2 regions of the Pseudidiomarina tainanensis genome follow, and region 2 is predicted to be linked to the other one. Evidence: predicted binding sites of a transcription regulator. Region 2 holds the regulator's gene; the other holds the start of a gene.

Region 1 (4,219 bases), 1.0 Mb from region 2:
CGCGAAGCCAAGTCTTTAGCATTTGGTGCATAGCGTTCCATGAAGCGCTCACCATCTTTATTCAAGAGGTAACCACCTTCACCACGGCAACCTTCAGTTACCAAGGTACCCGCTCCGGCGATACCGGTTGGGTGGAACTGCCACATTTCCATATCTTGAACTGGTACACCAGCTCGCAGTGCCATACCAACACCGTCACCGGTATTGATGTGCGCGTTCGTGGTCGATGCATAGATACGCCCTGCACCACCCGTCGCTAGCACAACGGCTTTAGCTTTGACGTAAAAAATTTCGCCGGTTTCGATGTTCAGTGTAGTCACACCAACAATCGCACCCTCGTCATTTTTGACTAAATCTAATGCATACCACTCAGAGAAAACGGTAGTTTTATTTTTCACGTTCTGTTGATACAACAAGTGCAACAACGCATGGCCTGTACGGTCAGCTGCTGCAGCAGTACGTGCTGCTTGTTCGCCACCGAATTCTTTTGATTGGCCACCAAACGGACGTTGATAAACTTTACCGTTCTCAAAACGTGAGAATGGCAAGCCCATATTTTCAAGCTCTAGAATAGCTTCAGGACCCGTCTTACACATATATTCGATGGCGTCTTGGTCACCGATGTAATCTGAACCTTTTACGGTATCAAACATGTGCCATTGCCAGTTATCTTCGTGCGCGTTACCTAGCGCTACGGTGATACCGCCTTGGGCAGAAACTGTGTGAGAACGAGTTGGAAATACTTTCGACATCAAGGCACAAGTCATGCCTGATTGCGAAATTTGTAAGGCAGCGCGCATACCTGCGCCGCCAGCGCCGATTACTACGGCATCAAATTCGAGTGTTTGTACGCTCACTTAGACACCCTCCACTGGCCACACAACCAATAAACCGGCTAACCAGTATACGATTAATGCGACACATACTGCGTATTGAAGAAAAGCTCGTAAGCCCGTGTTTTTAACGTAGTCAGTCAACACTTGGAAGATACCAATCCAACCGTGAATCAATACGGCAGTTAGCGCTAACATGGTGAAGATCTTCATACCCAAGTGCGCGAATAAATTGGTCCAAGTAGCGTACGTAATCGCTTCTGCTGAAACTAGGAAGCTCACCATGAAGATGGTGTACAACGCCATGATGATGGCTGACGCACGGAGCAAGATGAAATCATGGCTACCGGTGCGGCCGAATGTTGAAGCTGCTTTTACCATAACCAAACTCCTGCTAGTACTGAAAGTACGATAGCTAACACGAAAACGATCTGTGCGCTCACTCGACCAGAATCGAGTTCTTCAAAATAGCCCATGTCCATGAACATGTGGCGAACGCCAGCAAGTAAGTGATAACCCAACGCGGTCATGATGCCCCAAGCGATAAACTTGGCAATGAAGCCGGTCAGTAAACCGTGCACCATGTCAAAACCTTCTGCGGATTGAAGTGAGGTTGCCAAAGCCCAAACCAGAAAACCAACGCCCACCAGCATAATCACGCCAGAGATACGATGGAGAATGGAACTAATGGCTGCAGCCGGGAAGCTGATAGTGTTTAAGTCTAAATTTACAGGTCTTTGTTTTTTCACGATTGTTGTGCCTTTACGAAAAGCATTGTTAACATGCTCGGAACTTCAAACATCCTCGTCCCGTAGAAATGGTAGAGAGGACCCTGTGAGATCGCCGCCAAAGTATATAAGCCATGCTTATGAATTACAATTCCTTAGCGACGTCTTTCGCTTAAAAACGTAAATTATTTATCAATAGATCAAGCCAATAAAATCCAGCACTCGATGACAATTCTACCTTAGTCGCATACAACCGCTTCGCAGATCGGCGTATAACGTTCAGGCTCAATTTTTTTTCAGGTGATTGTCATCCGACTGTCACATTGTAGCGTAACAATGGCGTGTTAAACTAGCACCCAGTATTGGAGCTTTCGCTCAAATTTCCGGGCTTTTACTTGACCTGAATCAGCAGATTTATTCGGTTTAAACGGTCGTTTGAATTGACATTCACGGTTAAGATCAAGTAAATTCTATCGCCCTTTTAGTGATGAAGCAGACTTAAACAAGGAGATTTCCTTATGGCTGATCGTAAAGCCACCCTGCAGATTGACGGCCAATCCATTGAATTGCCAGTTCTATCTGGTACAGCCGGCTATGATGTAATTGACGTGCGTACTCTCGGCAAACATGGTTTTTTCACCTTCGACCCAGGCTTTTTAGCAACCGGTTCGTGTGAATCAAAAATCACCTACATCGACGGTGAAAACGGCATTCTTCTGCATCGCGGATATCCAATTGATCAGCTTGCGACTCAAGCGGATTATCTCGAAGTATGTTATATGCTGCTACACGGTGAAGCACCGAACGAAGAAGAGTATGCAAAATTTAAGCAAACCATTACCAAGCACACGATGGTTCATCAAGGTTTGCACAACTTCTTTAACGGCTTCCGTCGCGATGCGCATCCAATGGCGATGCTGTGTGCAGTAACCGGTGCCCTGTCATCGTTTTATCACGACGATTTGGATATTCATGACGAAAAGCAACGTTTACGTAGCGCTTATCGCTTAATTGCGAAAATGCCAACGATTGCTGCCATGGCATACAAATTCAGTATTGGTCAGCCATTCGTCTATCCACGCAACGATTTAAGCTATTCAGAGAACTTCCTGAACATGATGTTCTCAGTGCCAGCAGAAGACTACAAAATTAGTCCGACTATCGCGAAGGCGATGGACCGTATCTTCACATTGCATGCAGACCACGAACAAAACGCATCAACTTCAACTGTTCGTCTGGCTGGTTCTTCTGGCGCTAACCCATATGCGTGTATTGCAGCAGGTGTTGCATCACTGTGGGGGCCTGCTCACGGCGGCGCAAACGAAGCGTGTTTGCGTATGTTGAAAGAAATCGGCAGTGTCGAAAACATTCCTAAATACATTGATAAAGCAAAAGACAAGAACGATCCGTTCCGTCTCATGGGCTTTGGTCACCGTGTTTATAAAAACTTCGACCCACGTGCAACAGTGATGCGCGAAAGTGCTCACGAAGTTTTGAAAGAGCTCAACATCAACGATCCGTTGTTAGATGTCGCGATGGAGCTTGAGCGCATTGCGCTTGAAGACCCTTACTTCGTTGAGAAGAAACTGTATCCGAACGTTGATTTCTATTCAGGTATTATCTTGAAAGCAATCGGCATTCCAACCAATATGTTCACAGTAATCTTCGCATTATCACGTACCGTTGGCTGGATTTCACACTGGCATGAAATGATGGGCGAAGAAAATCAGAAGATTGGTCGTCCGCGTCAGTTATACACTGGCGAAGCGAAGCGCGATTTTAAGCCACTCAAGCGCTAAGCAATCGGTGAAATTCACCACTTGTTAGTGAAAAGCACTCTTCGGAGTGCTTTTTTTATTTCTCTTGCCCGTAAACCATTCCATGTTACGCCTCATCTAAAACACCAACACCTTCTTAGAACGCCTTTAAAACAAAGGGTTAACCAACTTTTTAATACATCACCTTAATTATTGGCACGTTCTATGCATGTATATCGATACCAAGTCTTAACAGACAGGCGCCGGCGCAGAACCCGGAGCTACGAATAACGAATAACCCATAACGATTAACGAACTAAATCGGGATAAGAAAATGAACACGTACATCAATCGCTTTGCCGTTTTAACTCTCACATCACTTCTGGCCCTCAGTACTGCGGCTTGCAGCGATGCTGGAGCGAATGACGAAACAACAGCGGCGCAAGAGCAAGCTCAAGTCGCCCGTATTCCAGTCGCTACCCAAACCGTTAAAGCGGGTGAGATCACTTCAAGTTTCAAGACAACGGCAACCCTAGAAGCACGTGATGAAGCGGATGTGACGAGCAAGGCGACCGGTATTATCGAGGAAATCTTGGTCGAAGAAGGCGATTACGTAAAAGCCGGCCAAATTCTTGCCCACATGCGCGACGATGAATATCGCATTCAAGTAGCGCAAGCAAACGCCGAGTTAAATTCCATCAAGCAAGAATTAAAACGTGTGAAAGACATGGCCGAACGCGAAATGATTAGTGCCGATGCCTACGATAAATTACGTTTTCAAGCAGATATGCTGCAAGCTAAATACGACATGGCAGCACTAAATCTTGCCGAAACTGAAATCCGCGCGCCAATCAGTGGCTACGTTGCGTATCGCTACGTTAAACCTGGCAATCTTGTACGT
Region 2 (4,219 bases):
TTAATAACTCCGCCGACATATCCGGCAGCGCATCGCTTTGCCATGGATTCTGCGCTTGTAGCTTTTCATAAATATCATTGGCCAGCGTTTGATAACGGCTATCTGCACTTTCAACAACTTGTTTCGTTGCGATATCAGGTTTCGGTTCTTGTGTCGCGGCACAACCGCCGAGTAAAAAAGTGAGTGAGGTTGCTAATAAGGTCGCTTGAAACAGTGGTTTTTTGCGTGACACAACGGTTAAATCTGAACGCATGATATCTCCGGCAGTTGGCTCAATGAGTTATAACGTTTTAATATGACATGAATTTGCTAGACTTTTATATCAACAAGCATCAACAAACGTGTCAATTTATGGTAAAAATCATTTATCAATTAAAACCAATCTATGGCACAACCAAACCTTTACCACAAGAGCATTGCGATTGATGCGTTAATTTCGGCGAGGAACCGCGCTAAATTGTGGCCAATGAGGAATCTATGAATAACGCGCAAACCGGCATTTATGCAGAACCCAATCTACACGGCATAACGCTTTTATTGAATGTTATGACCGATGATGCCGATTATATGCGCCGTAAATTAGCGCGGGTGCCACAGCTCATCGATGACCTCGATGTACGTTTTTCAGAGTCGATGCTCAACGGCTTTATCGCCATTGGCAGTGATTATTGGGATGTACTTTATCCAGACGTGCGTCCGCTACAGCTTGCTAGTTTTCCGGATTTGAGTGACGGCGATAGACAAACACCGCGAGAGTCAGCTGATTTATTGCTTTGCATTCGCTCTGATCGATTTGATGTGAATTTTCAAGCAGCACGCACACTCATGGAGTGGCTCGGTCACGATGTCGAATTAGTCGAACAAAATAATACCTTCCGCTTTATGGATGGCCGCGATTTACTGGGCTTTATTGACTCGCCTGACAATCCACGAGGCATGCGTCGACGCGAAGTATCTGTGGTTGCCGATGATGCTATTTTCAAAGGTGGCAGCTATGTCTTTACGCAAAAGTTCCGCTATGATTTGCGCCGCTGGGAGCAATTAAGCACGGAAATTCAAGAGCATGTGATGGGGCGTAAAAAAGTAACCGGCGAACGGATTAGCGAAGCGGTTTTAAGCATGGTCACCCACACGCAAAAAGCGCGCTTAATTGATGCCAACGATCAGCCATTAGAGTTACTGCGACAAAACATGCCGTGGGGAAATTTACGCGAGCAAGGCCAGTTGGCGATGTACTTTACCGGTAAGCCAAAACATGTGGTGCAATGGTTGCGCAATCGATATGTTGCGGACGAGCAGGGTGAGTATGATCCGTTACTGGATTACATTGAGGCGACGGCTAACGCAGCCTATTTCGCCCCCTCCATCGAGTTCCTTAAAAACCGTTAATCGTTATTCGTACGTTCACTTCGTTCACTGTTCGTCCGCGCTTCGCGCTGTTCGACAACGCAACGAACAGTGAGGCGTAGCCGAACGGACGAACAGCGCAGCGCACGAATAACGATCAACGCTCTTGCTGTTGTTCAAATAGCTTTTTCACGTTTTGTAGCGTGAAATCAATCTCCGACACCTTCAGCGGTGCAATGAAAATCGTGTCATCGCCCGCAATGGTACCCAACACGCCTTCTTTTTTGCCAACCGAATCAAGCAAGCGAGCAATCAATTGAGCTGCGCCTGGTGTGGTGCGAATAATCACCATCACATCATTATGCTGTATATCTAAAACAAGCTGGGTTAATGGCGCACGGGTGCTTGGAATACCAAGTTCGGCGGGTAAACAGTAGACCATTTCTTGTCGTGCATTGCGCGTACGAACGGCACCATATTTGCTCAACATACGCGACACTTTCGATTGACTAATGTTTGCGAAACCCAATTCCTTCAAGGCGTCGACTATTTCACCTTGCGAACCATATCGCTCTTCTTTTAATAGCGCCTTGAAGGCTTCAATCATGTCTTCTGTTTTTTTAGTTGGCATGTTAATCGCTCAATTCTTCGTGCAAAATAATTCTCAAAATAATCGTCCATCATATACGTGCGGCAGACTTAAGCAAGAGTTACGCAAGGATTTCAGAGCGCGCATAACAGCGCCCTTGGTTGTAATTTGGGCGTAAAAAGAGTAAAGTTTTCGGCCTAAAATTTCCCCACATAACTGGATGGAGTCTGAGATGAAAGTTGCAGTTTTAGGTGCAGCTGGCGGTATCGGCCAAGCACTATCATTACTTTTGAAAACCCAATTACCGGTTGGTTCTGAGCTAGCGTTGTATGACGTAGCGCCTGTTGTTCCTGGTGTTGCTGTTGATCTCAGCCACATTCCAACCGCGGTGTCTGTAAAAGGCTACGGCAAAGACGATTTAGCATCAGCATTAGTTGGTAGCGATATCGTATTGATTCCAGCCGGTGTACCACGTAAGCCAGGTATGGATCGTTCAGACTTATTTAACATCAACGCTGGTATCGTTGCTAACTTGGTTGAAGCAATTGCTGACAACTGCCCGAATGCCTGTGTTGGTATTATCACGAACCCAGTCAACACAACTGTTGCTATCGCGAAGAAAGTTCTTGAGAAAAAAGGCGTATACAACAAGAACAAATTGTTCGGTGTGACCACACTTGACGTGATTCGTGCAGAAACTTTTGTTGCTGAAATTCACGGCAAAAACCCAGCTGAAGTAACCGTTCCAGTTATCGGTGGTCACAGCGGCACGACTATTTTGCCATTGTTGTCACAAACTGGCCTGAGCTTCACTGATGAGCAAATCGAAGCCTTAACCAAGCGCATCCAAAACGCTGGTACTGAAGTTGTTGAAGCGAAAGCTGGCGGCGGCTCAGCGACCTTATCAATGGGTCAAGCAGCAGCGCGTTTCTGTCTATCGTTGGTTAAAGCGTTGCAAGGCGACAACAGCGTTGTTGAATGCACCTACGTTGAAACTGATGGCAAAGATGCTTTGTTTTTCGCTCACCCAGTTCGCCTTGGCGCGAATGGTGTTGAAGAAATTCTGTCGTATGGCGAACTCAGTGCTTACGAAGAAAAAGCGAAAGCTGACATGTTGGATGGTCTGAAAAACGACATTCAAATCGGCTTAGATTTCGTTAAATAAGAACAGCTTCACAATGCCTAAGCAGAGCGTCTTACCACCCATCGTGATAAGTGCTCTGCTTTTTTGTTGCTTTTATTTTCTCACACCTTGGCACGACGATTTATTAATGCGCTATCCGCGCGTGATGGATGGTGCTTGGTGGCAACTTATAACCAGTCAATTCATGCATCACGATGCACCGCACTTATGGTTCAACATCGCCGGTGTTTGGATAGCTTGGTTACTATTCCCAGAGCAACTAAAAACACCGCATAACTGGATCGTTATTGTCCCAATTTTGCTTTCCAGCAGTATTATCGAACTCTTCGGGGCTCCCACGTACGAAGTCTACGCTGGTTTCTCCGGCACTCTTTATGGGGTGTTCGCTTACGCGGCGCTCAAAGATACACTCAACCGCAACTGGATTGGCGGTGTCGTGTTCGCCGCCTTAGTAATAAAAATCTTGATGGACTGGGATCAACCAGAAACAGGCGATGCAATTGCTGTATTTGCACATGTCGGCGGGGCGATAGGCGCAGTTAGTCTAGTTTTTGCCGAAAAACTTGCGTTGAAGCGCAATACCAAGTAGCTAATCGACTGTGTTCATTCGCTAATTTCGTGTACAATCTTTGGCTTAATTTAACAGTCACACTGAAGCTATGAAGTTATCAGAAATCAACGCCTTGATGGCCGCCGACATGACCGGAGTGAACCAGCTGATTGGTGCTGAACTGCAGTCGGATGTCGCTCTTATCAATCAATTGGGTCTGTATATTGTCAATAGTGGTGGCAAACGCTTGCGCCCGCTACTTGCCGTGACCGCTGCACGTGCCGTAAATTACGAAGGGCAAGGGCATTTAACCCTCGCTACAATCATTGAATTTATCCACACGGCTACACTATTACACGATGATGTTGTCGATGCATCAGAATTGCGCCGCGGCAAAGAAACCGCGAATGCCGTGTTCGGTAACGAAGCGAGTGTGTTGGTTGGTGACTTTCTCTATACCCGCGCATTTCAGCTGATGGTGACGTTGAATTCCATGAAGGTGATGAAGATTCTCGCCGATGCGACCAATATCATTTCCGAAGGCGAAGTGTTGCAGTTAATGAACTGCAACGACCCAGACACCACCGAA

What was found. Region 2 encodes ArgR, which controls arginine synthesis, uptake and breakdown. Its sites were predicted from a motif close to ANTGAATANNTATTCANT; they were not measured.
Region 1: BM292_RS01235 (citrate synthase) is a predicted target of ArgR. The motif match lies at 1,996-2,013, and genes of this name have one in related genera.

What each region holds. Positions count from the first base shown of each region.
Region 1 is NZ_FOYU01000001.1:275,281-279,499, reverse strand. It holds gene sdhA (succinate dehydrogenase flavoprotein subunit) at 1-857, opposite strand, end outside; gene sdhD (succinate dehydrogenase, hydrophobic membrane anchor protein) at 858-1,214, opposite strand; gene sdhC (succinate dehydrogenase, cytochrome b556 subunit) at 1,208-1,582, opposite strand; gene BM292_RS01235 (citrate synthase) at 2,080-3,360, shown strand; gene BM292_RS01230 (efflux RND transporter periplasmic adaptor subunit) at 3,653-4,219, shown strand, end outside.
Region 2 is NZ_FOYU01000001.1:1,280,857-1,285,075, reverse strand. It holds gene BM292_RS06235 (DUF885 domain-containing protein) at 1-253, opposite strand, end outside; gene BM292_RS06230 (Dyp-type peroxidase) at 478-1,389, shown strand; gene argR (transcriptional regulator ArgR) at 1,505-1,978, opposite strand; gene mdh (malate dehydrogenase) at 2,169-3,101, shown strand; gene rrtA (rhombosortase) at 3,208-3,669, shown strand; gene ispB (octaprenyl diphosphate synthase) at 3,740-4,219, shown strand, end outside.